2 regions of the Rhizobium sp. GCM10022189 genome follow, and region 2 is predicted to be linked to the other one. Evidence: riboswitches for the same ligand, from Rfam matches in the RefSeq annotation. Region 2 holds a riboswitch; the other holds the start of a gene.
The links. A riboswitch is a leader RNA that binds a small molecule or an ion and turns the genes downstream of it on or off. The one in region 2 is predicted to bind cobalamin.
Positions count from the first base shown of each region.

Region 1: linked by a shared signal. The riboswitch ahead of metE (5-methyltetrahydropteroyltriglutamate--homocysteine S-methyltransferase) and the one ahead of bluB (5,6-dimethylbenzimidazole synthase) in region 2 are both predicted to bind cobalamin.

Region 1 covers NZ_JBHSOR010000004.1:60,247-75,132, forward strand. Annotated here, with positions in the region: gene ACFPWW_RS04740 (calcium:proton antiporter) at 1-841, opposite strand, end outside; gene ACFPWW_RS04745 (ribbon-helix-helix domain-containing protein) at 1,025-1,375, opposite strand; gene ACFPWW_RS04750 (DJ-1/PfpI family protein) at 1,398-1,994, opposite strand; gene ACFPWW_RS04755 (DUF779 domain-containing protein) at 2,082-2,477, opposite strand; gene adh (aldehyde dehydrogenase) at 2,551-4,059, opposite strand; gene ACFPWW_RS04765 (helix-turn-helix domain-containing protein) at 4,229-5,188, opposite strand; gene msrB (peptide-methionine (R)-S-oxide reductase MsrB) at 5,623-6,111, shown strand; gene ACFPWW_RS04775 (cytochrome c biogenesis protein DipZ) at 6,128-7,993, shown strand; gene ACFPWW_RS04780 (TIGR03862 family flavoprotein) at 7,980-9,191, opposite strand; gene ACFPWW_RS04785 (MerR family transcriptional regulator) at 9,231-9,653, opposite strand; gene ACFPWW_RS04790 (heavy metal translocating P-type ATPase) at 9,725-12,040, shown strand; cobalamin riboswitch at 12,081-12,286, shown strand; gene metE (5-methyltetrahydropteroyltriglutamate--homocysteine S-methyltransferase) at 12,393-14,717, shown strand.
Region 2 covers NZ_JBHSOR010000002.1:7,723-22,608, reverse strand. Annotated here, with positions in the region: gene ACFPWW_RS00330 (MlaE family lipid ABC transporter permease subunit) at 1-251, opposite strand, end outside; gene dgcA (N-acetyl-D-Glu racemase DgcA) at 352-1,335, shown strand; gene ACFPWW_RS00320 (MFS transporter) at 1,287-2,507, opposite strand; gene ACFPWW_RS00315 (UDP-2,3-diacylglucosamine diphosphatase) at 2,702-3,514, opposite strand; gene ACFPWW_RS00310 (FAD-binding oxidoreductase) at 3,779-5,218, opposite strand; gene ACFPWW_RS00305 (NADP-dependent malic enzyme) at 5,452-7,764, shown strand; gene ACFPWW_RS00300 (ribonuclease H family protein) at 7,770-8,312, opposite strand; gene ACFPWW_RS00295 (DUF2865 domain-containing protein) at 8,512-9,588, shown strand; gene bluB (5,6-dimethylbenzimidazole synthase) at 9,603-10,289, opposite strand; cobalamin riboswitch at 10,331-10,522, opposite strand; gene ACFPWW_RS00285 (MFS transporter) at 10,675-12,072, shown strand; gene ACFPWW_RS00280 (3-deoxy-7-phosphoheptulonate synthase) at 12,313-13,380, shown strand; gene ACFPWW_RS00275 (hypothetical protein) at 13,445-13,954, opposite strand; gene ACFPWW_RS00270 (TolB family protein) at 14,068-14,886, opposite strand, start outside.

The sequences.
Region 1 (14,886 bases), on a different contig from region 2:
CGGGTGTCGCAACCAGCACCGCCATGATCACGCCCCCGAATGCTGCCGGAGCGTGCAGGGTTTCGATCACGTAGTCGATTGGCCGGGCAAGTTCTTCGACCAGGAAGACGACGGGTCCCATATAGGCAAGCAGCAGCATCGCGTGATGCCATACCGGCCGGTGGTGCCGCATGGTGCCGGCATGCTGTTCGTGATGATTGCCGTCATCGGCGAAGTAACGTTGGTGGCGGCCGGACTGCAGCAGGAGAAATATGCCGTAGAGGCCGATCGAGACGATGCCGAGAAACATCTGCCTCGGGGCCGAGGGGTGCGGGCCATCCGGACCGGCGAGAAATGTCGGCATGACGAGGCTGAGCGTTGCCAGGGGCACGATGACACCGAGATAGGCATTGGCGCCGTGCAGATTATGCTGCTGGTCTTGCCGTCGCCATGCGCCCGAGAGCAGCGAAAGTCCCACCATGCCGTTCAAGATGATCATGACGACGGCAAAGAGCGTGTCGCGGGCGAGCGTCGGATTGTTTGCCCCATGCAGCATGACAGCCGAGATCGCCATCACTTCGATCGAGGTGATGGCAAGGGTCAGGATGAGGGTTCCGTAGGGCTCGTGCAGCTGCTCGGCCAGATGATCGGCATGGCGAACGACCGACAGGGCGGAGCCCAGCACAACGGAAAAAAGCCAGAGAAAAATGACGGCAAACCAGAAAGGGCCGGAAATTTTCGCGAAAATCTGCTCGGAGAAGGCAAGGAAAGCCAGGCTGGTCGCGACGCTGACGCCAAGGAACCATTCCTCGCGGATGGCACCTGCCATGTTCGTCGTGCGCAATGCCGAACCGTCAGTCATTGGGAACACCGCCGGCCGCACAATACCGCCGCATCACGACCACGATCGCTTGCATTTTGCCCTCCGCTGTCCCCATCGCCCCGGCAAACCGGGCGGTGCGGTCTGGCGGCGGCAGGCGTGATTGTCGCATGCAGAGGGGCAATCCGCCTACCCAAAAATCATCGCCGCGGGTTCAGGGCGAGTTCAATGGTACTTCCGCTTCTCCCGCCCCAGAATTTCCGGGGCGTTAAGGCCGGCAATGGGCCTTGAGAGATCGGCGGGAATATCGCCCGCAAGCTGGAGATCCAGATAGCGGGCGCAGCAGACGCGCAGGAACGAGGTGAAGTTGCCGAGATCGTGGCCGGCATCGATCGATTCGTGGTGCAGCCTGGTGATTAGCTGGACCACGTTCATGCCGTCGCGGGCGGCGATTTCCTCCAGTTTCGACCAGAAGAAATTCTCCAGCCGCACGCTGGTGACCATGCCGTCGATGCGCAGCGACCGGGTTGTGCTTTCCCAGAGCCTGGCATCGGCCTTGATGAACAGCTCACACATCACGTTCCTCCCGCCAGTCCGCTCAGGCGGCGTTGGTCTCCAGGGTCGTTGCCGCGTCGAGTACCGTCATGAACTGGCGCAGCCACGAGGGATGGGCCGGCCAGGCCGGCGCGGTGACGAGATTGCCATCGGAGACCGCGTCGCTGATCGCGATATCGGCATAGGTGCCGCCGGCAAGCTCGACTTCCGGGCGGCAGGCAGGATAGGCCGAGCAGGTACGGCCCTTGAGAACGCCGGCGGCTGCCAGAAGCTGTGCGCCATGGCAGATCGCGGCGACCGGCTTGTTGGCATCGAAGAAATGCCTGACGGCCTTGATGACATCGGGGTTGAGGCGAAGATATTCCGGGGCACGTCCGCCGGGAATGACGAGCGCATCGTAATCTTCCGCGCGCACGCTTTCGAAGGTGGCGTTCAGCGCGAAATTATGGCCGCGCTTTTCCGAATAGGTCTGGTCGCCCTCGAAATCGTGGATGGCGGTGGCGACCGTCTGGCCGGCAGTCTTGCCGGGGCAGACGGCGTGGACCGTGTAGCCGCAGGCAAGCAGCGTCTGGAACGGCACCATGGTTTCGTAGTCTTCCGTGAAATCGCCTGTGATCATGAGAATCTTGGATGCTGGCATTTCTTCCTCCCGTAAAAACCAACAGATGGACTTTAACAAAGGATCGCGGGCCGCGGGTACTAAGGGAATACTACAGGCGCTTCTCGATCAGGTCGTTTCCCGCGTCCTGACATCGGGAATGGCGCAGGCCTCGCCGCCGCCGAACATGCGAGAGCGGGTGAGGAACCGTTTTTCACGGCCGTTATCGAGTGAAAACATGCCGCCGCGGCCGGGTACGACATCGATGATGAGCTGGGTATGCTTCCAGGCTTCGAACTGGCTGGCGCTGATATAGACGGGCACGCCGCCGATCTCGCCGAGCTTCACGTCCTGATCGCCGACGATGAAATCGTCGGTCGGATAACACATGGGTGAGGAACCGTCGCAGCAGCCGCCGGACTGATGGAAGAGGATTTTGGGATAATCGCGCTGGATTTCCCTGATGAGGTCGAGCGCTGCATCGGTTGCGAGCACGCGCGGCTCGCCATTGACCATCTGTTCCATGATTGCCTCCTCCAAGACAATGCCTCCTCCCCGCGAAGGGAGGAGGCTCGATAGTAGCACGATCGCCGGCTTCTCAGAAGAAGCCGAGCTTCTTCGGGCTGTAGCTCACCAGCATGTTCTTGGTCTGCTGGTAGTGGTCGAGCATCATTTTGTGCGTTTCGCGGCCGATGCCGGATTGCTTGTAGCCGCCGAAGGCCGCATGGGCCGGATAGGCATGGTAGCAATTGGTCCAGACGCGGCCGGCCTGGATTTCCCGGCCGAAGCGATAGGCGCGGTTGCCGTCGCGGGTCCAGACACCGGCGCCGAGGCCGTAGAGCGTGTCGTTGGCGATTTCGAGCGCTTCCTTCTCATCCTTGAAGGTGGTGACGGAGACGACCGGGCCGAAGATTTCCTCCTGGAACACACGCATCTTGTTGTGGCCCTTGAAGATGGTCGGCTTGATGTAATAACCGTCAGACAGTTCGCCGCCGAGATCGTTGCGCGAGCCGCCGGTCAGCACCTGTGCGCCCTCCTGCTTGCCGATATCGAGATAGGCGAGGATCTTTTCCATCTGCTCGGTGGAGGCCTGTGCGCCGATCATCGTTGCCGGATCGAGAGGGTTGCCCTGCTTGATGGCTTCGACGCGTTTGACGGCCCGCTCCATGAAACGGTCGTAGATCGATTCCTGGACGAGAGCGCGGCTCGGGCAGGTGCAGACTTCGCCCTGGTTCAGTGCGAACATGGCGAACCCTTCGAGCGCCTTGTCGAAGAAATCGTCGTCTTCGGCCGCCACATCGGCAAAGAAGATGTTGGGCGACTTGCCGCCGAGTTCCAGCGTGACCGGAATGAGGTTCTGGCTGGCATATTGCATGATGAGGCGACCCGTCGTCGTCTCGCCGGTAAACGCAATCTTGGCGATGCGCGGGCTGGAGGCGAGCGGCTTGCCGGCTTCGAGACCGAAACCGTTGACGATGTTGAGCACGCCGGGCGGCAGGAGATCTCCGACGAGTTCTGCCCAGAGAAGCAGCGAGGCGGGGGTCTGTTCGGCCGGCTTGATGACGACGCAGTTGCCGGCGGCAAGGGCCGGTGCCAGTTTCCAGGCAGCCATCAGGATCGGGAAGTTCCAGGGTATGATCTGGCCGACGACGCCGAGCGGTTCATGGAAGTGGTAGGCGACGGTGTCGTGATCGATTTCGCCGATCGTGCCTTCCTGGGCACGGATGCAGGAGGCGAAATAGCGGAAGTGGTCGATGGCGAGCGGAATGTCGGCCGCCATGGTTTCACGGATCGGCTTGCCGTTGTCCCAGGTTTCGGCCTGGGCCAGAAGCTCCAGCTTGTCTTCCATGCGCTGGGCGATCTTCATGAGGATGTTGGAGCGCTCGGTGGTGGAGGTGCGGCCCCATTTATCCTTGGCGGCATGGGCGGCATCGAGCGCGGCGTTGATATCCTTTTCATCGGAGCGCGGGATCTCGCAGAGCTTGCCGCCGGTGACGGGCGTGACGTTGTCGAAATATTTGCCGCCGATCGGCTCACGCCACTCGCCGCCGATATAGTTGCCGTATTTCAGCTTGAACGGCGACTCGACGATTTTTTGATGAAGCATGTCATCCTCCCTTGATGAACAGGTTCCGGAACGAACCAGTGGGGGGAATCTGTGTCGCTTTTATCAGAGGGAACAGGGCGTCCGGCCAATACCGCAGTGCACAGTGTCGCAGAGTTGCGACAGGTTCGGGCAGCGCCACGAAATTGTGATCGTACCGCTTGCCCGACCCTCAATGCAGGTCGAGCTTTTTCATCTTCCTGTGCAGCGTGGCGCGGCTGATGCCGAGGGATGCGGCCGCCTGCGAGACATTGCCGTGTGTGCGCGACAGCGCCCTTAAAAGGGCGGCTTTCTCCGCTTCGGCCATCTCCTCTTCTCCCGAGACGCGGCCTTCGTGCAGCGCATCGGAGGCCGGAAGGCCGGCGGCGATATGCCTGTCGTCCAGCTTGAGGGCAAGGCGGGCGGCGCGGGTGGCGCCGAGGACGAGATCATGGCGATCGACGGCCAGCAATGCGTTGGCGGAATTGGCGCCCGCCGGCACCATGACGAAACGGGCACCGGGAAAAGCGGAGCGGAACAGGTTGAGCTCGATGCGCATCGCCGCGTCGCGTACAGCCTGCGAGAGAATGGTGAGCGTCATCTCGTTGACGTCGTCGCGGCAGGTGGAGATGTCGAGGGCGGCGGCGAGCTGGCCGCGGTGATCGCGGATCGGCGCCGTGGTGCAGCTCAGCTTGATGTTGGAGCAATAAAAATGCTGGTCGCGGAAGACGGCGACGGCGCGCTCATCGGCAAGCGCCGTGCCGATGCCGTTGGTGCCGATGCTGGCCTCGGTCCAGACAGAGCCTGTCCAGAGGCCGAGGTCGTGGAATTCCTTGTCGTTGCCGGCCGCACCCCGACGCTCCAGCGCAATGCCGTTGCGATCGGTCAAAAGCAGGCAGCAGCCAGCCTTGCCGACAGTCGCAAAGAGACGGTCGAGTTCGTCGCGGGCCTCGGCGATCAATTGTTCGGATTGCTCTCGCGCAAGGCGGAACTCCTGTTCCGTGAGGCGCAGCGGCGCGCGTTTGTCCTCCGGCGCAAGCCGATACATGGTCATGCATCGGCGCCAGGAAGCCACAATCGGCGAGCTGGCCGCAGCCGAATTTTGCTGCGCGCACGTGTAGACATGCTCCGCATGCGCGGATTGTTCGTGCATGAAGGCTCCTCCCACGGAACTTGCGCATATTCTGATGTAAATGCGGCGGCTTTGCAATCGAGCCGGCCTGACGGCAGATTGTATGGATGGAATTTGCCTGACGGCGGATGTCGCAATTCTGAGACAGTTATACCCGGCGGCTCGTCCCTCGTGATCGCGACAATATGAACGGCTGTCCGCTTGTCCGGTGCGGTTTTGCGCAATAGCGTCGTATCTAAGGAGATATAACGACCAGCAGGCGCCGGGTGCCGGCGTTTCTGACTTCACATTTCGGTGTTTGGGCTGATGGCGGTGAAACAGATCGGATCGCGGCTGCGTAATTCCCTCAGTAGGCAACAGCGAAAGAAAATCGCCGTGCTGGGAATAAATGCCAGCCGGCGTTGTCTACCAGGGAAGGTGAACCTGTCGCAGCTGCTGACCAGGAGAGCAAAGCGATGATGAACAGACGATTGCTGCTGACCACTGCCGGACTTGGCGCCTTTGCCCTGCGCCTCGGTTTCGGCAGTTCCGCGATGGCGGAGGAGACCTTTGCCGTCACTCATACCGACGAAGAGTGGCGCAAGCTGCTGACTGCGGATCAATATTCGGTGCTGCGGCAGGAGGGGACGGAATATCCCTTCACCAGCCCGCTGCTGCACGAAGAGCGCAAGGGCAATTTCGCCTGTGCGGGCTGCGACCAGGACGTCTTTTCTTCGGCCACGAAGTTCGACAGCGGCACGGGCTGGCCGAGCTTCTGGGCGCCGCTTAACGACAAGGTCGTCGGCACGACGCGCGACACGTCCTTCGGCATGGTGCGCGATGCCGTCCATTGCGGGCGCTGCGGCGGGCATCTCGGCCACGTCTTCAACGACGGGCCGAAGCCGACCGGGCTGCGCTACTGCATGAACGGCGTTGCCATGACATTCCACCCGGCTTCTGCCTGATCGACGGACGATTACGATGCTTCTCTTTGTCCTAGCCTATCTCGGCGGGGTGCTGACGATCGTCAGCCCCTGCATCCTGCCGGTGCTGCCCTTCGTCTTTGCGCGCGCCGGCCAGCCCTTCCTGCGCAGCACGTTGCCGATGCTGCTCGGCATGGCGGCGACATTTGCCGCGGTCGCCACGCTGGCAGCCGTCGGCGGCGGCTGGGCCGTGCAGGCCAACGAATATGGCCGTTACGCCGCCATCGTGCTGCTCGCCGTCTTCGGCATCGTCCTGCTGTTTCCGGCGCTGTCGGATTATCTGACGCGGCCGCTCGTTTCGCTTGGCGCGCGCCTGTCGCAATCGGCCGATCAAAGCACGCGCGGCGGCGGTTCGGCCATAGCCGCCTCGCTGCTGCTCGGGGTTGCGACCGGCCTGCTCTGGGCGCCCTGTGCCGGGCCGGTGCTCGGCCTGATCCTGACGGGGGCGGCGCTGCAGGGGGCCAATGTCGGCACGACGCTGCTGCTGCTTGCCTATGCGCTCGGTGCTGCGACCTCGCTGGCCTTGGCGCTTCTCATCGGTGGCAAGGTCTATCAGGCGATGAAACGGTCGCTCGGTCTCGGCGAATGGCTGCGGCGCGGTGTCGGCGTTGCCGTGCTCGTCGCCGTGGTGGCGATCGCGCTTGGCCTGGATACCGGCTTCCTGACGCAGGCTTCGCTCGCCAGCACCAATGTTCTGGAACAAGGGCTGGTCGATCAGTTCCGTCAGCAGAAGACGGCCGACAATGCCGGCGCCATGAAGTCGGTCGTGATGCCCGCGGGCGGCGGCGGCTCGATGGCGATGACGGCCAACAACCAGACGATGATGTCCGGCAATCCGGCCGCAATGAGCGGCAACAGCATGATGATGGCGATGAAGCCGAAGGGCGTGGCCGAGCAGCTGCCGGTCGAAGGCCAGATGCCGCCGCTCGACGGGGCCGTGCAATGGCTGAATTCCGCGCCGCTGACGGCCGAGCAGCTGAAGGGCAAGGTCGTGCTCGTCGATTTCTGGACCTATTCCTGCATCAACTGCCTGCGCGCCATTCCCTATGTCAAAGCCTGGGCGGAGAAATACGAGGATCAGGGCCTCGTCGTCATCGGCGTGCATTCGCCGGAATTCGCCTTCGAGAAGAACGTCGCCAACGTGAAGAAGGCGATTTCCGATCTCGGCATCACCTATCCCGTCGCGGTCGACAACGACTATGCGATCTGGCGGGCCTTCGACAACGAATACTGGCCGGCGCATTATTTCATCGATGCGAAGGGGCAGATCCGCCACCACCATTTCGGCGAGGGCGATTACGACCAGTCCGAACGGGTGATCCAGCAATTGCTTGCCGAAGCCGGCAAGACCAACGTCTCCAGCGATATCGTCGATGTGAAGGCGACGGGTGCAGAAGCCGCTTCGGATGCGGCCAACGTGCAATCGCCGGAAACCTATATCGGTTATCAGCGTTCGGAAAACTTTATCGACGACAAGGGCACGATCAACGATGCGGCGCATGACTACGTCGCGGCAACGCCCAAGCTGAACGAATGGGGCCTGACCGGCAACTGGACCGTCGGCCCGGAACAGGCATCGCTGAATGCCGCCGATGGCAGCATCTATTATCGCTTCCATGCCCGCGACCTGCATCTGGTCCTCGGACCCGGCGCGGACGGCAAGCCGGTGCGCTTCACGGTGACGGTTGACGGCAAGGCGCCGGGCGACGGTCACGGCGTGGATACCGACACCGACGGCAACGGCACGGTGACGGGGCAGCGGCTCTACCAGCTGGTGCGCGAAGCGGGGCCGGTCGGCGACCACACGTTCGAGATCCGCTTCCTCGATCCCGGCGTGCAGGCTTTCGCCTTCACCTTCGGCTGAGCCAGTTCTCGATGCCTCTGGCCGCAGCGCGGCCTGTGGCGAAACAGGCGCTCAGCAGATAGCCGCCTGTCGGCGCCTCCCAGTCCAGCATCTCTCCGGCGGCAAAAATGCCGGGGAGATGTTTCAGCATATAGGTCTCGTCGATTGCGCTGAAGGCGATGCCGCCGGCAGAGGATATGGCCTCGGCGATGGGGCGTGGGCGCAGCAGCGGGATCGGCAGGGACTTGATGGCGGCGGCGAGTCTGTGCGGATCGTGGCGGTCCGACTCCAGCGTCAGCTCCCTGAGAAGCGCGGCCTTGACGCCATCGATCCCGGCGCTCTTGCGCAGGCGGTTGGAAAAGCTCGTCTTGGCATCGTGCCGGGCGAGATCGCGGGACAGACGTTCGAGGCTGCGACCGGGAGCAAGATCGACCGTCAGCATTGCCTCGCCATGCCGCAGCAGGTCATTGCGCAAAGCGGCCGAGTGCGCATAGATCAGGCTGCCTTCGATGCCGTGTCTGCTGATGACGAACTCGCCGGGCAAGGTCCCGGCGCGCGAGGTTACCGTCACCGATTTCAGCGGCTCCCCGGCGAAACGATCGCGGAAGAGCTCGCTCCAGGCGACATCGAAGCCGCAATTGGCCGGCTGAAACGGTGCGACTTCTATCCCGCGTTCAGAGAGCAGCGGCACCCAGCCGGCGTCCGAGCCAAGCCGCGGGTAGCTCGCGCCGCCGAGTGCGAGCAGTGTCGCATCGCAGGCTATGGTCATGCGGCCTTCGGGCGTTTCGAAAAGGTGGCCGCCCTGCGCAAGGCCAACCCAGCGATGGCGGGTGCAGAATTTGACGCCGCGGAATTCCAGCTGGGCGAGCCAGGCGCGCAGTAGCGGCGAGGCCTTCATCACCTTGGGAAAGACGCGGCCGGAGGAGCCGACGAAGGTTTCGGTGCCGAGATCGGCCGCCCAGGCGCGGATATCGGCCGGCGTGAAGGCGTCGAGGGCGGCGCGCAGTTGGGGATTGGCCTTTCCGAAGCGGGTGGCGAAGCGCTCGTAATCTTCGGAATGGGTGATGTTAAGGCCGGATTTGCCGGCAAGCAGGAATTTGCGGGCAAAGGTCGGCATCGCGTCGTAGACGGAAACGGCGTGGCCGCTTGCCGACAGCACTTCGGCCGCCGAAAGGCCGGCGGGGCCGCCGCCGATGATCGCGATCGTCTTCTGTTTCATCGCGCCTTCTTGGCGCGGGCGGTCAGCGAGCGCAAGTCATCAATGGTGCGGATGGGCGCATTTACCGTGGTCGGCAAGCACCTCGATGACCCGGCACTGATCGACGCGGCCATGGCCGCAGCCTTCGACCATCAGCTCCAGTTCCGCTTTCAGGGCGTTCAGGCTGCGGATACGCTGCTCGACTTCGATGAGACGCGCCTTGGCGATGGCGTCGGCGGAGGCGCAGGACTGGTGCGGATCGTCCTGGAGCTGCAGCAGCGTGCGGATCGCCTCGATCTCGAAGCCCAGTTCGCGGGCATGGCGGATGAAGGCGAGGCGGTTGAGGTCCGACGGTTCGTAGGAGCGCTGGTTGCCTTCGCTGCGGCTCGGCGCAGATAATAGGCCGATGCCTTCATAATAGCGGATCGTCGGCACTTTGACGCCGCTTTGGCGGGCGGCTTCACCGATGGTGATCTTTTTCATGATTTTCCTCTTGCACCTCTAGTCGCTAGAGGATGTAGGAAGGATGCTGCCTACAAGCAAGGATTTACATCATGAGCGAAGCAGCACAGGCACGGTACCGGGTTGGCGGCATGGATTGCGCCGCCTGCGCAACGAAAATCGATACGGCCGTCCGGCGTGTGCCCGGCGTCGAAGACGTCTCCGTATCGGTGACGGCGGGCACGATGACGGTGCGCCACGACGGCAGCAGCGATCTCAAGGCGATCGAGAAGAAAGTGACCGGCCTTGGCTATTCGGTTGCGCCGCTTGCGGGCAAGGCTCCTGCGCGCGCGAGCAGGACTGATGATGACCATGCGCATCACGATCATGACCATGGTCACGAGCATAGCCATGATCACCATGGGCATGAGCATGATGATCACTGGCATCACGACCATAATCACGAAGGCCACGGTCACGATCATGCCGGTCACCGTCATTCGGGCCACGGGCATTCGCATGGCGCCGGGGAAGTCGAAGGCCTGCATGGCCGTGACGGGCCGACGACCGGCCCCTGGTGGCAGAGCAGGAAAGGCCGGCTGACGATCCTGTCCGGCCTTGCCCTGGTTGTCGCCTATATCGTGGGCCATCTGGTGCCCCCGATCGCCTCCTATGCGTTCGTCGTCGCCATGCTGGTCGGGCTGGTGCCGATCGCGCGCCGTGCGGTGATGGCGGCGCTTTCCGGTACGCCCTTTTCCATCGAAATGCTGATGACGATTGCCGCCGTCGGCGCGGTCATCATCAATGCCGGCGAGGAGGCGGCCACGGTCGTGTTCCTGTTCCTTGTCGGCGAACTGCTCGAAGGCGTCGCCGCCGGCAAGGCGCGTGCCAGCATCCAGTCGCTGACGACGCTGGTGCCGAAGAATGCGATGCTGGAGACGGGCGGCGAGGTGAAGGAAGTGCCGGCCGAGACGCTGGCGGTCGGTTCCGTCATTCTCGTTCGGCCGGGAGATCGGATTTCCGCTGATGGCACTATTCTCTCCGGCGAAAGCGCGATCGACGAGGCGCCGGTGACGGGCGAAAGCACGCCGGTGCGCAAAGGCGCGGGTGAGACGGTGTTTGCCGGGACGGTGAATGGTGATGCCGCATTGCGCGTGCGCGTCACGGCCGCTGCCGAGGACAATACGATTGCCCGCGTCGTCAAACTAGTGGAGGAAGCCCAGGAATCCAAGGCGCCGACGGAGCGTTTCATCGACCGGTTCTCCCGCTATTACACACCTGGAGTCGTGGTCGTGGCGGCGCTGGTCGCCGTCCTGCCGCCGCTGCTGACGGGCGGGGCCTGGGGCGAGTGGGTTTACAAGGGTCTGGCGATCCTCTTGATCGGCTGCCCCTGCGCGCTGGTTATTTCCACGCCGGCGGCAATTGCCGCCTCGCTCTCGGCGGGAGCGCGCCGCGGTCTGCTGATGAAGGGCGGGGCGGTCCTGGAATCGCTCGGCAAGGTGACAGCGGTCGCCTTCGACAAGACGGGCACGCTGACCGAAGGCAAGCCGCAGGTCACCGATATCATTGCCTATGGACGTTCGGAGGCGGAGGTGCTTTCGCGCGCTGCCGTTCTGGAGCAGGGCTCCAGCCATCCGTTGGCGCTGGCGATCCTCAACCGTGCCAAGGCCGATCGCGTGCCCGTGCCGCCCGCTTTCGAGGTGGAAGCATTGCCCGGCAAAGGCATGACCGGCAAGGTGGGCGGCGAGACGCTCGATCTCCTGTCGCCGCCGGCTGCGCGTGAGCGCGGGGCGTTGAACGCAGAGCAGGATGAGCAGGTCGAGGCGCTGAACGGCGCGGGCAAGAGCGTTTCGGTGCTGCTCGTCAACGGCGCTGCGGCCGGCCTGATTGCCATGCGCGACGAGCCGCGCGAGGATGCAAAGAGCGGGCTTGCGACGCTGAAGGCGGCGGGCGTGCGCGCCATCATGCTGACGGGCGACAACAAGCGCACGGCAGCGGCCGTTGCCGGCGATCTCGGCATCGACTGGCAGGGTGAGCTGCTGCCGCAGGACAAGCAGCGCATCGTCGGAGAACTGAAGCGCGAAGGGCTGTTCGTCGCCAAGGTCGGCGACGGCATCAACGATGCGCCGGCACTTGCATCCGCCGATGTCGGCATCGCCATGGGCGGCGGCACCGACGTGGCGCTGGAAACGGCAGATGCTGCCGTGCTGCACGGGCGTGTCGGCGACGTGGCGCGCATGATCGACCTTTCGAAGCGGACGATGCGCAATATTTTCCAGAACATCAGCATCGCGCTCGGGCTGAAAGTCGTGTTCCTCGTTACCACCATCATCGGTCTGACCGGCCTGTGGCCGGCGATCCTCGCCGATACGGGCGCGACCGTGCTGGTGACAATGAATGCGCTTCGCCTTCTTCAGATAAAGACATAAAGATTTCTTTATGTCATCTTGACGTTCGGATGCGGCGGGTGCATGCTTGCCGCATCGTGGTTCTCGGGATCAGGCGATCCCGAGCTAAGAGGGAATTCGGTGCGGCTATCGCCAAGACCGGAGCTGCCCCCGCAACTGTAAGCGGATAGACACCGTCCTACGACGTCACTGGGAAGACGCCTGGGAAGACTGGACGATGTCGACGACCCGCAAGCCAGGAGACCTGCCGCGATAGATAACGTCCACGGGCGGGGTGTCCCGGTGTGCCGCTTTGCGCGAGACGGCACGCCTGTGGCCGCACCTCGTCGATGCGTTGCGCCTGAGCCTTGCCCATAACCTTCGGGGTAAGGAAATGACCATCAAGACTGCTAATCTCGGCTTTCCGAGGATCGGAAAACATCGCGAACTGAAATTCGCGCTGGAAAGCTATTGGGCCGGCAAATCCGATGCCAGCGCGCTTCTCGACGTGGCGAAGCGGCGGCGGGCCGAAAACTGGGGCCTGCAGAAAGAGAAGGGGATCGATATCATCCCTTCCAACGATTTCTCGCTTTACGATCATGTGCTCGATACGGCCGTGATGGTCGGTGCCGTTCCTGCTGCCTATGGCTGGAAGGGCGGTCCGGTTTCGCTCGACATCTATTTCGCCCTGGCGCGCGGCGCGACCGGCGACGAGGCGCATGCCGATTGCGGCCATCAGCACCATCGGGGGCATGGCGTGCCGGCGCTGGAAATGACGAAATGGTTCGATACGAACTATCATTATATGGTGCCGGAACTCGGTCCCGATCAGTCCTTCTCACTGACAGCCAACAGGCCGCTCGATGCCTTCATCGAGGCGAAGACGCTCGGCATCCATACACGTCCTGTCATTCTCGGTCCGGTCACGTTCCTGAAACTCGCCAAGGGAAGCGCGGAAGATTTTGCGCCGATCAGCCTGCTGGAACGCCTGCTGCCGGTCTATGCAAGGGTGCTTGCGGAACTCAGCGCCGCCGGGGCCGACTGGGTACAGATCGACGAACCGTGCCTCGTGCTGGATCTCTCGGGAGAAGAGCAGGCGGCCCTGAACCATGCCTACCGGGCACTGCACGAACTGGTGCCGAACCTGAAGATCATGCTCACCACCTATTTCGGCGCAATCGGCGACAATCTGCCGACGGCGCTTGCGTTGCCGGTCGCGGGGCTGCATGTCGATCTCGTTCGCGCTCCGCAGCAGATCGACGCGCTTCTCAAGGCGCCCGACGGCCTGGTGTTGTCGCTTGGCGTCATCGACGGGCGCAACATCTGGAGGGCGGACCTCGCTGCGATCCTGCAGAAGATTGAACCGCTGGTCCGGCATTTCGGTGCCGACCGGCTGCAGATCGCGCCCTCCTGCTCGCTGCTGCATGTGCCGATCGATCTGGAACTGGAGACCGGGCTTGATGGTGAGCTGAGATCGTGGCTCGCCTTCGCGACCCAGAAACTGGACGAAATTGCAGCGCTCGGCAATGCCGGCAAGGCTTCCGGAGCGATTGCGGCCGCCTCGCAGGCCGTCGCCTCGCGGGCTCGATCCGCGCGCGTGCATGACCAGAAAGTCAGGCAGCGCGTCGGCGCGATCGATGCGGCGATGAAGACACGCGGCAGTGCCTTTGCCGAGCGGACAGGCCTGCAGGAGCGTAAACTTCGGCTGCCGCTCTTTCCGACGACGACGATCGGCTCCTTCCCGCAGACGTCGGACGTGCGAAAATCCCGCTCGGCCTTCACCAGGGGCACGATCAGCGAGACAGAGTACAATGCCTTCCTGAAAAAGGAGACCGAAGCGGCGATCCGCTGGCAGGAAGAGATCGGCCTCGACGTGCTCGTCCACGGCGAATTCGAGCGTAACGACATGGTGCAGTATTTCGGCGAGCAGCTTTCCGGTTTCGCCTTCACACAGCATGCCTGGGTGCAGAGCTACGGCTCGCGCTATGTCCGCCCGCCCATCATCTTCGGCGACGTCTTCCGCCCCGCACCGATGACGGTGGAATGGTGGCGTTATGCGCAATCGCTGACGCAAAAGCCGGTCAAGGGCATGCTGACCGGGCCGGTGACGATCCTCAACTGGTCCTTCGTGCGCGACGATCTCTCGCGTGCCGATGTCAGTCGGCAGATCGCGCTCGCGATCCGTGACGAGGTGCTCGATCTCGAACGGGCCGGCGCGGCGATGATCCAGATCGACGAGGCCGCCCTTCGCGAAGGCCTGCCGCTGCGCAAGGCCGATTGGAAGACCTATCTCGACTGGGCTGTCGAAAGTTTTCGCCTGTGCTCATCCGGCGTATCGGACGAAACGCAGATCCACACGCATATGTGCTATTCGGAGTTCAACCAGATCATCGATGCGATTGCGGCGATGGATGCCGACGTGATCTCGATCGAGACCTCACGGTCGAAGATGGAACTGCTGGAGGCCTTCCGCAGCTACAAATATCCGAACGAGATCGGCCCTGGCGTCTACGACATCCATTCGCCCCGCGTTCCCGAAGTCGAGGAGATGACCGAACTCCTGACGCTGGCGCGCCGGCGTCTGACGGACGGGCAGCTCTGGATCAATCCGGATTGCGGATTGAAGACGCGCAAGTGGGAAGAGGTTCGCCCGGCGCTCGTCAACATGGTCGCTGCCGCAAGGCTGCTGCGTGGGGCGGCAGCATCGACCCACTCCTGAGCGTCCAACTGATTCCCGGAAGCCGGCGATCTGCCGGCTTCCACCCGCAAGCCCTCCTCCGCAGCCTGCTTTATTTAAGCATCCATTAACCACGTTTTTCACAGGAATGCAGCGATTTCAAACATGCCGTAACGCGATGCGCAAACCATCCGTTGACGCAAACCGGGAT
Region 2 (14,886 bases):
TGCTGTTTCTTTAGTCGGCAAAGAAGCCAGATGCCGGCCGTATCGATATCGGTGACGCCGGAAAGGTCGAGCGTCAGGTCGCCGCTGTTGCTGCGCGAAAGCTTGTCGAAATCCTGCAGCACGAGATGGATGTTGGCGCTGCGCCAATTGCCTTCAAGATGCACGTGCTGGCCCGAGCCACCGGCTCGGTCGTCCACATGCAGCGAGGCGGCGTTGCGTTTCTCGGACTTCAAAATACTTGTGTCTTTCAATGCTTGCGGCGACAGTTCCGACTCGCGAACACTATATTCGCCGCCGGCGCGTCAATATACAGAAGCAACGCGCAATTTCCATGCTCGCAGGAGAGCAAATATGCCGCGTCACCTTGATATCCAGATGAATTCATTCCCGATTGCCGGAACTTTCACCATCTCGCGCGGGGCAAAGACCTCGGCAGAGGTGATTACCTGCACGCTGACGGAGGCAACGGCCAGAGGGCTCGGCGAATGCGTGCCCTACCGCCGCTACGGCGAGACGATGGAAAGCGTCATGGCGCAGATCGAAGCGGCCCGCCCGCTGATCGAGAACGGCGTTTCGCGCTCCGAACTGCTGCATGCCATGCCGCCGGGTGCCGCCCGCAACGCCGTCGACTGCGCGCTCTGGGATCTCGAGGCCAAGCTGACGGGCAGAAGCGTCGCCTCCCGCCTCGACCTGCGCAAGCTGAAGCCGCTGACCACGGCCTACACGATCTCGCTCGGCGAACCCGACGTGATGGCGGCCCAGGCGCGCGAACATGCGCAGCGCCCGCTCCTGAAGGTCAAGGTCGGCACCGGCGACGACGAAAGCCGCATCCGCGCCGTGCGCCAAGCCGCCCCGAACGCCGCCATCATTCTCGATGCCAACGAGGGCTGGCCGGAGGATCGGCTGGAACATCATCTTCGCATCGCCGCCGAATCCGGGATCGCGCTGGTGGAGCAGCCGCTGCCGGCCGGCCGCGACGACATGCTGGCCGAGATCGCCCGTCATGTCCTTGTCTGCGCCGATGAAAGCGTCCACCACACCGGCGATCTCGCAAGCCTTGCCGACCGCTACGACGCCATCAACATCAAGCTCGACAAGACCGGCGGCCTGACGGAAGCGCTTGAAATGAAGGAGGAAGCCCAGCGGCTCGGCTTCTCGATCATGATCGGCTGCATGGTCGGCACGTCGCTGGCGATGGCGCCGGCGGTCCTGCTGGCGCAGGATGCCGATTTCGTCGATCTCGACGGCCCGCTGCTGCTTGCCCGCGACCGCGAGCCGGGCCTGACCTATGCCGGCTCCCTCGTATCCCCGCCCGAAGCCAGCCTCTGGGGCTGAAGGTAATAGGCGATGATGACGAGCGCGAGCCCGAAGGCCGCGACGCAGGCCATGACATAATAGCTGTCGAGGCCGAGTGCGGCGTAGATATAGCCGGAGGCGATCGTCATCAGCCCCGAGGCCATGCCGATATAGAAGAAATAGGCGCCCTGGGCCGAAGCCTCCTGCGTCTCCTGCACGGTCGCCACGATGCGCCGCTGCACGCCCGTATGCACGAAGGCATAGGTGAAGCCGTGCAGGCATTGCAGCGCGAAAAAGCCGATGAAGCTCGTCTCCGTCGGGAAGAAGACCCAGCGGCAGATGCTGACGGCGCAGCCGAAACGGATCAGCGTCCAGGCGTTGAAGCGGCGGTTGAGGCGGCGCGACAGGAAGAAGACCGTCACCTCGGAGGCGACGCCCGCGCTCCAGAGAAGGCCGACCTCGGTGCCGGAAAAGCCGAGCTGGTGCCAGTAGATCGAGGAGAAGGCGTTGAGCAGCGCATGGCTTGCCTGCTGGATCGACACGCCGAGCAGCAGAAGCAGAAGATGCGGCTCGCGCAGCCCGCTGCCGGTGGTGGCCGGAAGGTTGATCGGCTGGCCGCGCCGCCGCGTCGGGCCGATGCGCGGACAGAAGATCGCCATGACGATGGTCAGCAGGAAGCCGAAGATCATCACCGGCAGCACCATGCCGCCGCCCCAGCGGCCGACCAGCTCGCCGCCTGCGAGCGTCGAGACGATGAAGGCGACCGAGCCCCAGACGCGCATGGAGCCGTAATCGAGCCCCCAGCGGCGCACGCCCGAAATCACGATCGATTCGACCACAGGCACATAGGGCGCAAAGGTCGCGCCCTGCAGCGCAAAGACGATCAGCACCGGCCAGAAATCCGTCGTCCAGTAGAGCGCGATGGCCGTCAGCAGCGACAGGATGCCCGACCAGAGCAGCACATGCGCCCGCTCCTGCATGCGGTCGGCAAAGACCGCCACGATGGGCGCCACCAGAACGCGCACCACCATGGGCACGGCGAGAATCGTGCCGATCTGGTGGTCGTTGAACTGGTGGGTCGACAGCCAGACGGGAAAGAAGGGCAGGACGATACCGTTGACCAGCAGCGGCGCGCTGTAGCACAGCGCGCTGAGCAGCCGGAAGCGCGGTGGCGCTCCCTCGCCCCTGGAGGGATTTTGAGCGGGAATCATGATGGACCTGAAGGAAACTCTGCGTTGCCTAACACATCCAATCAGACACGACTATGGCGAGAAATAGCCCGATCGAAACGATACGGATAGAATTCGAAACGATTTAAAAAATAAATAGGGCCTGTCGCCCGAAGGCAACGGCTAAATTCATGGTGCACCGGCGGCAGGCCGCCGATGCGGTACGCACACATTATTCAGGCAGCCTGCGGGGCGAGATCGCCCTCTTCAAGCAATTCGACAGATGTCAATGCCGGCACGTTGCTGGTCAGCGCGCGCCAGGTGATGAGTTCGAACGTACCGTCTTCATGCTCCACGATCGCCGTGCAGCTTTCCACCCAGTCGCCGGTATTGATGTAGCGGATGCCCTCCATATCCTCGATCACCGCATGGTGGATATGGCCGCAGATGACGCCGTCGGCGCCGCTCTTGCGGGCTTCGTCGGCCACCACGCGCTGGAACTCGCCGATGAAGTTGACGGCGTGCTTGACCTGCAGCTTGGCCCAGGCCGAGAAGGACCAGTAGGGCATGCCGAGGCGGCGGCGCACGGCGGCGAGCACCACGTTGACGCGGATCGCCATGTCGTAGGCCCAGTCGCCGAGATAGGCGAGCAGCCTTGCGTTGCGCACCACGACGTCGAATTCGTCGCCATGCAGGATCAGGTATTTCTTGCCGTCGGCGCCGTCATGGACGATTCGGTCGACCACTTCGATGCCGCCGAAATGCGTGCCCGGAAAGGCGCGCAGGAATTCGTCGTGATTGCCGGGAATATAGACGACGCGCGTGCCCTTGCGCGCCTTACGCAGCAGTTTCTGGACGACGTCGTTGCAGACCTGCGGCCAGTACCAGCTGCGCTTCAGGCGCCAGCCGTCGACGATATCGCCGACGAGGTAGATCGTGTCGGCCTCGTGATACCGCAGGAAATCCAGCAGGAAATCCGCCTTGGCGGCCTTCGAGCCCAGATGCAGATCGGAAATGAAGAGGGTGCGGAAGCGCCGGGGTTCCATCATGTCTGTCACAAGCCTTTCCGCTCGTGTCCCATCGTTCTTCGTCTGGTCTTCCAAAATCAGACTCGTGTATCAGGAAGATGACAAAGCGCGGGAAAGCCCTGCAAAGCCGTTCATACAGGCTAGATGTGGAGCGCCTGGTGGCCTTTCCACGGTGCTTCACCGGGAACGCCAACCGAACCTCCCCTTCGAGGCTCTGGCCGGCTTCACGCCAACACATTCAAATTCCGGCGCTGGCGCGAAACTCCTTCCCTAAAACATCAATCCTCAGGCAGTGCGCACCGTCGCCATCGGTTTCACGTTCTGGTTCATCCGGAACAGATTGTTCGGATCGTAACGCCGCTTGATCTCAGCAAGGCGGGCGTAGTTGGTGCCATAGGCGGCTTCGACGCGGTCGGTTTCGTCGTCAGGCATGAAGTTGATATAGGCGGTTCCCACAGCATGCGGCTTGGTGGCATCGAAAAGCTCGCGCGCCCAGCCGACGCAGCTTCCGTCCATCCCGCTTTCCCGCCAGCGGGCATGCACATTCATGACGAAATGCGAGCTGCGCTGCGGAAACGCGGTGGCCTCGTTGGCCACGCGCCCGGCAGCACCCCCGACATGGCCGATGAAGATCTCACATTCCGGGCCGGGCAGCCTGCGCACCGCCTTGAGCAGCACGTCGATCGCCGCATCGGACAGGGAAGCGAAATCCTGGCTCTTCCAGTAATTGCGCGCACCTGGTGTGAGCAGCGGATCGAAGGCCTGCTGCCAGCTGGTGAACGGCATCGGGCCGACGATATCGGCAATCGGCTTTCCGATAGCGCGCAACCTGGCAGCAGCCTTCTCACCCGCCGCGACATCTCCGCAATAGCACATCGCCAGCACCACGATCTCCTTGCCGTGCCATTCGGCCGGCAGGAAGGGCAGCGGCGGCGCCTGACGCATCACCACCCAGCAGGTCAGTTCGTCGGGCGCCGCCTCCAGCGCTTGCCGGTATTCCTTCAGCACTTTTTCCGCATCGGCGAAGGGATGCACGACTAGCCCGGCGAGAACCTCGGTGTCGAGCGGGTTGAGCTTGAACTCGAAGGAGGTCACGACGCCGAAATTGCCGCCGCCGCCGCGCAATGCCCAGAAGAGATCGGGCTTATCCGTCTCGCTCGCCTTGACCAGTTCGCCATCCGCCGTCACCACGTCGACCGAGAGCAGATTGTCGAGGGTCAGTCCGAATTTGCGAGTCAGCCAGCCGAAGCCGCCGCCGAGCGTCAGGCCGGCGATGCCTGTCGTGGAATTGATGCCGGTCGGCAGCACTAGCCCGAAGGCCAGCGTTTCCTTGTCTACATCGGCAAGGGTTGCACCCGGCTCGATCCTGGCGCGCCGCGTCTGCGGATCGACCCGCACCGATTTCATCGCCGACAGGTCGATGACGACGCCGCCGTCGCAGACGGCGTTGCCGGCAATGCCGTGCCCGCCGCCGCGCACCGAAACGAGAAGATTGTTGTCGCGCGCAAATCGCACCGCTCGAACGACATCGGCAGCGCCCGCACAGCGGGCGATGAGGCCGGGCCGCCGGTCGATCATCGCATTCCAGATCGCCCGCGCCTCGTCGTAATTCGTATCCTTGCTCGTCAGGAGACTGCCGCGAAATCCGGCGGCAAATGCATCGATGGCCACGTCATTGACCATCGCCTGACCCCTTTGCAGGGTCGTGAGGTTCAAGTTGTCCATGAGTTCCTCCATGCGACCGGCGCCCCGCACCGTCGCGTGCGGCATTCTGCGCTTGCCGCCCTCACCAGACAAGTTTCCCCAAAAGGATTAGCTGGCGGCAACCGTTCGGCACCAAGAGCCGCCCCGCCCCCCGCACGAAAACTTTCCCCACGCCGCATTTCCGTACTGTCCAGGCCGGTCGATTGATGTATGGAGGAAGCTCCAAAAGACTTCGAACAACGCTGGAGGCGGCGATGGATCACCAGGAGAAATCCAAATCGGAAAAGAATCTGACGGGCGGCAGCCTCGACGAGCAGGCGCTCTTCTTCCATCGCTATCCGCGCCCCGGCAAGCTGGAAATCCAGGCCACCAAGCCGCTCGGCAACCAGCGCGACCTGGCGCTCGCCTATTCGCCCGGCGTGGCCGCTCCCTGCCTCGCCATCCGTGACAATCCGGAACAGGCTGCCGACTATACGTCCCGCGCCAATCTCGTCGCCGTCATCTCCAACGGCACCGCCGTTCTCGGCCTCGGCAATATCGGCCCGCTGGCCTCCAAGCCGGTCATGGAAGGCAAGGCGGTGCTGTTCAAGAAATTCGCCAATATCGACGTCTTCGATATCGAAGTGGATGCGGCCGACGTCGACCAGATGGTGTCCACCGTCGCCTCGCTGGAGCCGACCTTCGGCGGCATCAACCTCGAGGACATCAAGGCGCCGGAATGTTTCCGCATCGAGAAGCAGCTGCGCGAGAAGATGAAGATCCCGGTCTTCCACGACGACCAGCACGGCACCGCCATCATCGTCGCCGCCGCCATCCTCAACGGCCTGGAACTCGCCGGCAAGAAGATCGACGAGGTCAAGATCGTCGCTTCGGGCGCCGGCGCGGCCGCGCTCGCCTGTCTCAACCTCCTGGTGACGCTCGGCGCCAGGCGCGAAAACATCTGGGTCCACGATCTCGAAGGCCTCGTCTATGAAGGCCGCGTCGAGCTGATGGACGAATGGAAGGCCGTCTACGCCCAGAAGAGCGACACGCGCACGCTCGCCGAAAATATCGGCGGCGCCGACGTTTTCCTCGGCCTGTCGGCCGCAGGCGTTCTAAAGCCGGAACTGCTGGCCCAGATGGCCGAAAAACCGCTCATCATGGCGCTCGCCAACCCGACGCCGGAAGTCATGCCGGATCTCGCCCGCGCCGCCCGCCCGGATGCGATGATCTGCACCGGCCGCTCCGACTTCCCGAACCAGGTCAATAACGTCCTCTGCTTCCCCTATATTTTCAGGGGTGCGCTGGATTGCGGCGCCGAGACGATCAACGAGGAAATGAAGATGGCCGCCGTGCGCGCCATCGCAGCCCTTGCCCGCGAGGAGCCGTCCGACGTTGCCGCCCGCGCCTATTCCGGCGAAACGCCCGTTTTCGGCCCCGATTACCTCATCCCCTCGCCCTTCGATCCGCGCCTGATCCTGCGCATCGCGCCTGAAGTCGCCAAGGCTGCGGCCGAAAGCGGCGTCGCGCGCCGCCCGATCGCCGATTTCGATGCCTATCTCGACCAGCTGAACCGCTTCGTCTTCCGCTCCGGCTTCGTCATGAAGCCGATCTTCACGGCCGCCAAGACGGCCGAGCGCAAGCGCGTCATCTTCTCCGAAGGGGAAGACGAGCGCGTGCTGCGCGCCGCCCAGGTGCTGCTCGAAGAAGGCATTGCCGAGCCGATCATCATCGGCCGCCCGCAGGTCATCGAGACGCGCCTGAAGCGCTACGGGTTGCGCATCCGCCCGCTCGCCGATTTCGAGGTCATCAACCCCGAGGACGATCCGCGCTTCCGCGAATATGTCGATCTCTACCTGCAGCTCGTCGGCCGTCGCGGCGTGATCCCGGAAGCAGCGCGCACCATCGTGCGCACCAACACCACCGTCATCGGCGCGCTGGCGCTGAAGCGCGGCGAAGCCGATGCGCTGATCTGCGGCCTCGAAGGCCGTTACGAGAAGCACCTGCGCGACGTGCGCCAGATCATCGGCAAGCGCCCGAACGTGCGCGATTTCTCCGCCCTCAGCCTGATGATCTCGCAGCGCGGCGCCACCTTCTTTACCGATACCTACGTGACCTTCAACCCGACGGCGGAAGAGATCGCCGAGGCGACGGTTCTGGCAGCGGAGGAAATCAAGCGTTTCGGCATCACCCCGCGCGCCGCCCTCGTCTCGCATTCGAACTTCGGCTCGCGCGAATCCGAAAGCGCCACCAAGATGCGCAATGCGCTGCAGCTCGTGCGCGAGGCAGCACCCGATCTCGAGGTCGACGGCGAAATGCACGGCGAAAGCGCGATCTCCGAGGAGCTGCGCCGCCGCGTCATGCCGCACACGACGCTCAATGACGAAGCCAACCTCCTGGTCTTCCCGAACCTCGATGCCGCCAACATCACGCTCGGCGTCGTCAAGTCGATGACCGACGGCCTGCATGTCGGCCCGATCCTGCTCGGCACGGCCATGCCCGCCCACATCCTGGCACCGTCAGTCACCTCGCGCGGCGTCGTCAACATGGCGGCGCTGGCCGTCGTCGAGGCCTCGCAGCCGGCCTAAACATGTCAAGCCTGTCGGGGACGCCCTATCGAGCGGCGTCCCCGATCCGACAGTTCGTCGGCGCGCTCGTTGCCGGCAATACCGGAATGGCCCTTGCACCAGGCAATGCCGATCGCCGGATTCTGCAACAGCCTGAGATCGACGGCCCTCCAGAGGTCCGCATCCGCTATCGCCCGGTTCCGGGCCTTGCCGCCGGGATTGCTCTTCTTCCAGCCGTTGTTCCGCCAGATCGCCCGCCAATGGTTGCAGCCTTCGACGGCGTAGACGGAATCGGACCAGATCAGCGCCGGCAGGCCCGCCGCCGCGCCGCCGATCCAGGCCGCCGCCTCAAGCACGGCGGTCAGTTCCATCCTGTTATTGGCGGAATTCTCCGCGCCGCCGAAGCCGGCGGCGATTTCGGCGCCGTCGCGGTAGGCGACGAAGGCCCATCCTCCCTGCCCGGAACCGGGCTCGAAACAGCCGTCCACGAAAACGTGAAGGCCCTGTCTGCCCTGCGGCATTGCCGATGCGGCTGCGCGGGAGAGCATGTCGCGTGGGATATCTGTCATATCAACTGTTTAGCTGTCACGGATGCCCCCGCGCGATTGCGGGAGCGGCGGAAACGGAGCATCGGGTCTTCTGGATAAGATCGCAAAAATGCGCTAGGAATTCATCCGAGCTTATTAAGGGAAATACGTTAAGACAAAGCGCGGCGGATTGAAGCCGCAATTCGCCGATGGATGCTTTTTCTCACTCCGGAACGACGTCGTGAAGCGCCGAAACCTGTATCTCGTCTTCTTTCTGGCATTCGCGGTTCCCGCAGAGGCGCAGACCAATGCGATCTGCGAGGATCTGCGCGGGCGTCTTGCCGACCTGCCGCAGGTGATCGGCAATGCCAACGGCACCGAGATGCGCCAATATGCGGGCGCGCTGGCCGAACAGAATCTGGAATTGCGCAAGGTGCGCGGCGATCTGCGCCGCTACGGCTGCACGTCCGGCAGCATGGTCGTCGTCGGCGGCGAGAATGCCGGCTTCTGCGAGGAGCTGGAACAGGCGCAGGCAAAGATGGTGGACAACATCCGCTACCTGCAGGACCGCCGCGACGCGTTGCGCCAGTCCGCTGTCGATCCGGCCCGCGAAGGCCTGCTGGCCGCGCTTGAAGACAATGGCTGCAACGGCGAGAGTTTCAGCGAACCCGCACAGGGCGATCTCTATGCGCCGGCCCCCTCGATCGAGGAACAGGCCATGCGCGGCGATACGTTCATTCCCCTCGGCGGCGGTGAGCGCTACGGCCTGCCGCGCGCCGAAATGCTCTCGCCCGTCAGCACCATCTGCGTGCGCACCTGCGACGGCGGCTTCTTCCCGATCAGCAACAACGCCACCTCGGTCGATTTCGGCCGCGATGCCGCGACCTGCGCCAAGATGTGCCCCGGCGTGGAGACGGAACTCTACTATCGCGATATTTCCAGCACCGAAGCCGCAAACATGATCTCGACGGCGACGGGCGCGCCCTATGGCGCGATGAAGAACGCCTTCGCCTACAAGACCCGCCCGCCCGGCGAAAAATCCGCCTGCTCCTGCAACCTGACGGCCTATTACGAGGAAATGCGCCGGAGCCAGACGGTCTCCGCGCCGGCGCCCGAGCCGCAGGGCTCGATCACCACGATCCGCACTGAGGCCCCGAAGGCCGCGAATACGCCGCCGCAGGCGCAGGTGCCGGATCGCCCCTACGATCCGGCAACCAAGGTTCGCCAGGTCGGCCCGCAATTCCTTGCCGGCGATCAGGGCAAGATCGATCTTGCCAATCCGGCCGTGTCAGGCCCGCAGCCGCAGCAGCAGCCGTAAAAGACGGCGCGGCCTTAGCCTGCCGCCTGCCCCCAGCCGTCATGGAAGACCAGCTCTTCCAGCGCCAGGCGCTGCCGCCAGCCCTTGACCGCCAGTTCCGGCTCTTCATAGAGCCGATCGACGAAACCGGCGCAGAGCCAGGCCACGACCTCGATATGATCGGGTATGCCGAGAATCTGCTTCAGGTCGCCCTCGCGAAAGATGCTGACCCAGCCGATGCCGACGCCTTCGGCTCGTGCCGCAAGCCACAGGTTCTGGATGGCGCAGACGGTGGAATAGCTGTCCATGCGCGGATTGTGCGTGCGCCCCAGCACGACGCTGCCGCTGCGGGTGGGATCGCAGGTGACGCAGATGCCGAGCGGCGCCTCGACGATTCCTTCGAGCTTCAGCGCGCGATAGGCCTGCCGCCGTTCGGCCGCAAACATCAGGGCGGCCTCTTCATTGGCCTTGACGAAAGCGTCGCGCACCCGCGCCCTCACCTCGGCGCTTTTGACCAGAACGAAATTCCACGGCTGCATGAAGCCGACCGAAGGCGCGTGATGGGCGGCCGTCAGAAGCCGCCTGATCAGGTCGTCCGGCAAGGGATCGGGCAGGAACTCGCCGCGCACGTCGCGCCGCGTCATGATTGCGTGATAGACGGCCTCGCGTTCGGCCGCAGAAAAACCGGATGCCGGGCAAACGGCATCGTCAATGGGTCGCATCGTCAAATCCCCAACAACGCAACCGCCCGCCGTCCGCGCGGGTTAGGTCTATCTTGCCAGGCCGGTCTTCTGACTCGGCGTCATCCGCCCGGCCGCTGCCTTCCCGGCCCTGCGGCCAGTGGCGTCATGAAGCGGCGGGCGTCGGCCTTACAGCGTTGGGCACGTTCCGGTCTTGCACCGGATTCCCGATTCTCCCGCCTGTGACGGCGGGCACCTGACAATCGGATCTATGGCGCGGAAACGGCACGACGGCAAGCCGCTGCGACATTGATTTCGTGGACAGGCCGAAAATGCTGGCCTAGAAGGAAGCCAGAATCCGACCGGTGCCGAAGGCGCCGAATCCCATCCCGTTGCATTCCGGTTGCCCGTGTCCCGTCTAACGCCGATGATCCTTGCGGTCGCCCTGTTCATGGAACAGATGGATTCGACCGTGATTGCCACCAGCCTGCCGGCCATTGCCGCCGATATCGGCACCTCGCCGATCGCGCTCAAGCTTGCAGTAACGAGCTACCTCGTGGCGCTGGCGATCTTCATTCCGATCAGCGGCTGGATGTCGGATCGCTTCGGCGCCCGCAACGTCTTCCGGCTGGCGATCTTCGTCTTCATGGTCGGCTCGGTCGCCTGCGCCTTTTCCAATTCCATCGCCGCCTTCGTGATCTCCCGCCTCATCCAGGGCGCCGGCGGCTCGATGATGACGCCGGTCGGCCGGTTGCTGCTGGTGCGCGGCACGCCACGTCACCAGCTGGTGAATGCCATGGCCTGGCTGACCATACCGGCGCTCATCGGCCCGATCATGGGGCCGCCGATCGGCGGCTTCCTGACCACCTATCTGAGCTGGCACTGGATCTTCTGGATCAACGTGCCGATCGGCATTATCGGCATTGCTCTCGTCACCCGCTTCCTGCCGGCGGTCGAGCCGCGCAGCCCCAAGCCGATGGATTTTCCGGGCTTCTTCCTTTCAGGGATAGGTTTTGCCGGTTTCGTCTTCGGCATTTCCGTCATCAGCCTGCCGGCCGTTCCCATCGTCTACGGTTATGTCACCGTCGCCGTCGGCATCCTCTCCGGCATCCTCTATTTCGTGCACGCGAAACGCACGCCGCATCCGCTGCTCGATCCGAAAATGTTCCGTTATCCGATGTTCCGGGCGGCGATTCTCGGCGCTTCGAATTTCCGCATGGGGCTTGGCGCGCTGCCCTTCCTCCTGCCGCTGATGCTGCAGCTCGGTTTCGGGCTGACGCCGCTGCAGTCCGGCTCGATCACCTTCGTCAGCGCGCTCGGCTCCATGGGCTCGAAATTCGCGGCATCGCGCACCTACAATGCCTTCGGCTTCCGCAACGTCATCGCGCTGACGACCTTCCTGGCGGCGATCTTCCTGGGCATCAACGGCTTCTTCACCGCCGAAACGCCTGTCTACGTCATCATGGGCTGTCTTCTCGTCGGCGGCCTGCTGCGCTCCATGGCCTTCTCGGGCGTCAACGCCATGGCCTTCGGCGATGTGGACGAGGCGGACAGCAGCCAGGCAACCGCCATCAATGCCGTGGCGCAGCGCATCTCCATGGCCATGGGCGTTGCCGTGGCCGGCACGATCCTGGAAGTCTCCGCAAGCTTCCATGGCGGCAGGCTCACGGTCGGCGATTTCCACATCGCCTTCTTCATCGTGGCGACGATCTCGGCGCTTGCCTGCATCACCTTCCTGCGCCTGCCCGCCAATGCCGGCGAGGAACTGACGACGCGGCGCCGCAAGAACCGGCATCCGGAAGAGGCAATGGCGGAAAGCCGCTGAAAACTTCACCGACCCGTCATTTTTCCTCACAGATTCCGCGTGACAATTCCAATTCGCATGTCTACATAGGCGGCATGTCGATTTCGTCCGTTTACGCATCGCGATTTTATTCGTACCGCTGCTTCCAGCGGATGCGGGTCTGTGCGTAACCGAAACTAACGCGACGACAACCCGAACAGCCGCTAGTCTACCTGGCGGCTTTTTTGTTCCGCACGGTATGACCAAACAGGAGAGCATACCGTGACCGATACCATTGATGATCTGCGCATCGTCGAGATCACCCCGCTGACCAAGCCTGCCGACATCCTCTCGGAAATCCCGCGCGACCGCGCCGTCACCGAGACCGTGACCGGCACGCGCGATACGATCCACAATATCCTGACGGGCAAGGACGACCGCCAGCTCGTCATCATCGGCCCCTGCTCGATCCACGATCCGGCAGCCGCCCGCGAATACGCCTCCCGCCTCGTCGAGCAGCGACGACGCCTCTCCGGCGATCTCGAAATCGTCATGCGCGTCTATTTCGAAAAGCCCCGCACCACCGTCGGCTGGAAGGGCCTGATGAACGACCCGCATCTTGACGGCAGCTACCGCATCGAGGAAGGCCTGCGCCTCGCGCGCCGCCTGCTGCTCGACATCAACGCCATGGGCCTGCCGGCCGGCTGCGAATTCCTCGATACGATCACGCCGCAATACATTGCCGATCTCGTCAGCTACGGCGCCATCGGCGCGCGCACGACCGAAAGCCAGATCCACCGCCAGCTCGCCTCGGGTCTCTCCTGCCCGATCGGCTTCAAGAACGGCACGGACGGCGGCGCGCGCATCGCGCTCGACGCGATCGTCGCGGCCTCCCAGCCCCACCATTTCCCGGCCGTCACCAAGGACGGACAGGCCGCGATTGCGTCTACCCGCGGCAACGAGGACTGCCACATCATCCTGCGCGGCGGCAAGCGGCCGAACTACGAGGCTGCCGACGTCCAGGCCGTCATCGCCGAGGCGATCAAGCTCGGCGTCGATCCGCGCATCCTCATTGACGCCAGCCACGCCAACAGCAACAAGGACCCGATGAACCAGCCGAAGGTCGTCCGCGACGTCGCCGGCCAGATCGTCGCCGGCAACCACCATATCAAGGGCATGATGATCGAGAGCAACCTCGTCGCCGGCCGCCAGGACCTCGTCCCCGGCAAGCCGCTGGTCTACGGCCAGTCGATCACCGACGGCTGCATCGGCTGGGATATGTCGGTGGATGTGCTTGAGGATTTGGCGAAGGCTGTCCGCGAGCGGCGGAAGGCTGCTGTTGCGGCCTGAGTGGCACTATCCAAGCGCGGCGGGAGATATCCCGCCGCCCTCAATCAAAACGTGGGCGATTCTGTCAGCGAAAATTGAATCGCCGTCTCACGATGTCGAAAAAAAGCAGTACCGACCCGGAGGCAAGGGATCCGCTCCACATACACACCGCCCACACTACAGAGTAGTCCAGCGGGCCAAAAAGGCTGACACCAGTTTCACACTTTGCGTTTTGGCATGTCGAGGGGACAAATGCGGCGGCATAGGTGACAATCGCTGCCGACAAGAAAAAGCCGGCAGCTCTAAAAAACGATTTCGTATCAGAGAATTCCGCGTTCCGCAAAACCGCTACCTTAAGCTTTAACACGAGGTAGAAGGCTGCCCACAGGCAGGGGATCATCGTCAGGAAAACGGCGATGAACATGGACGCTGGTGTTCTCGAGAAGTTGGCGACAAAAATGTTCCCATAGAAATAGGGAAGCACAAGATTGGTCGAGAAGGCGACAGACCAGTGTTTGCCCCAGCCGCTGTAAATCATCCACAGGCCGAAGAGAGCAAAAAAAACTGGCACAGGTGGGAAAAGCCAGTTCGACATTAAAAAATCCCTCAACCTAGCGCCCATCGTGTCGCGTCGATGTGCTTGTTACGTCAAGTTGCAATGAAACGCTAGTGCCCACCACCCCATCATCAAGTAGTGGTGCGCACCCCTCAAGACTTCGCCGGAAAATAACGCACGTAGGCGAATTCCTCGCCATCTGGCGACCAGTTCGGCACATTGATCGTGCCCTGCCCGCCAAACAGCTCGAACAGCTCCGTCAGGTTGCCGCCGTCCATGTCCATCATGCGCAGGCGCACGTTGAGATCGCGCGGATGGTCGAAAACGTCGGGGTCGTAGGAGAGGATCAGTACCTTGTCGTTGTCGGGCGACGGATGCGCAAACCAGTTGCCGTAATTGTCCGATGTCACCTGCTCAAGACCCGTGCCGTCCGGGTGGATGCGCCAGATCTGCATCAGCCCGGTGCGGCTGGAATTGAAATAGATCCACTGCCCGTCCGCCGACCAGTCCGGCCCGTCGTTGCGGCCCTCGCCATGCGTCAGCCGCTTCTCCTCGCCGCCATCGACCGAGATCGTGTAGATATCGAAGAGGTCGTTGCGGATGCCGCAATAGGCAAGCTCGCGCCCGTCGGGCGACCAGCCGTGCCAGTAGGACGGCAGGTTCTTGGTGATCAGCCGCGGCTTGCCGCCCTCGATCGGCAGGATATAGATCGCCGACTTGCCGAACTCGGTCTTGTCGGAAATGACGATCTGCTCGCCATCCGGCGAAATGCCGTGGTCGTTGTTGCAATGGACGGCAAAGCCGGTATCGACCCGCTCGACCAGATCGCTGCCGTCGAGCCGCAGGCGATAGAGCAGCCCGTCGCCGTTGATCAGCAGATAGGCCCCGTCGCGCGAGAAATTCGGCGCCTCCACCAGCGCTTCCGTCTGCCAGACGACACGGCTTTCGCCCCGCCGCACATTGTAGATTTC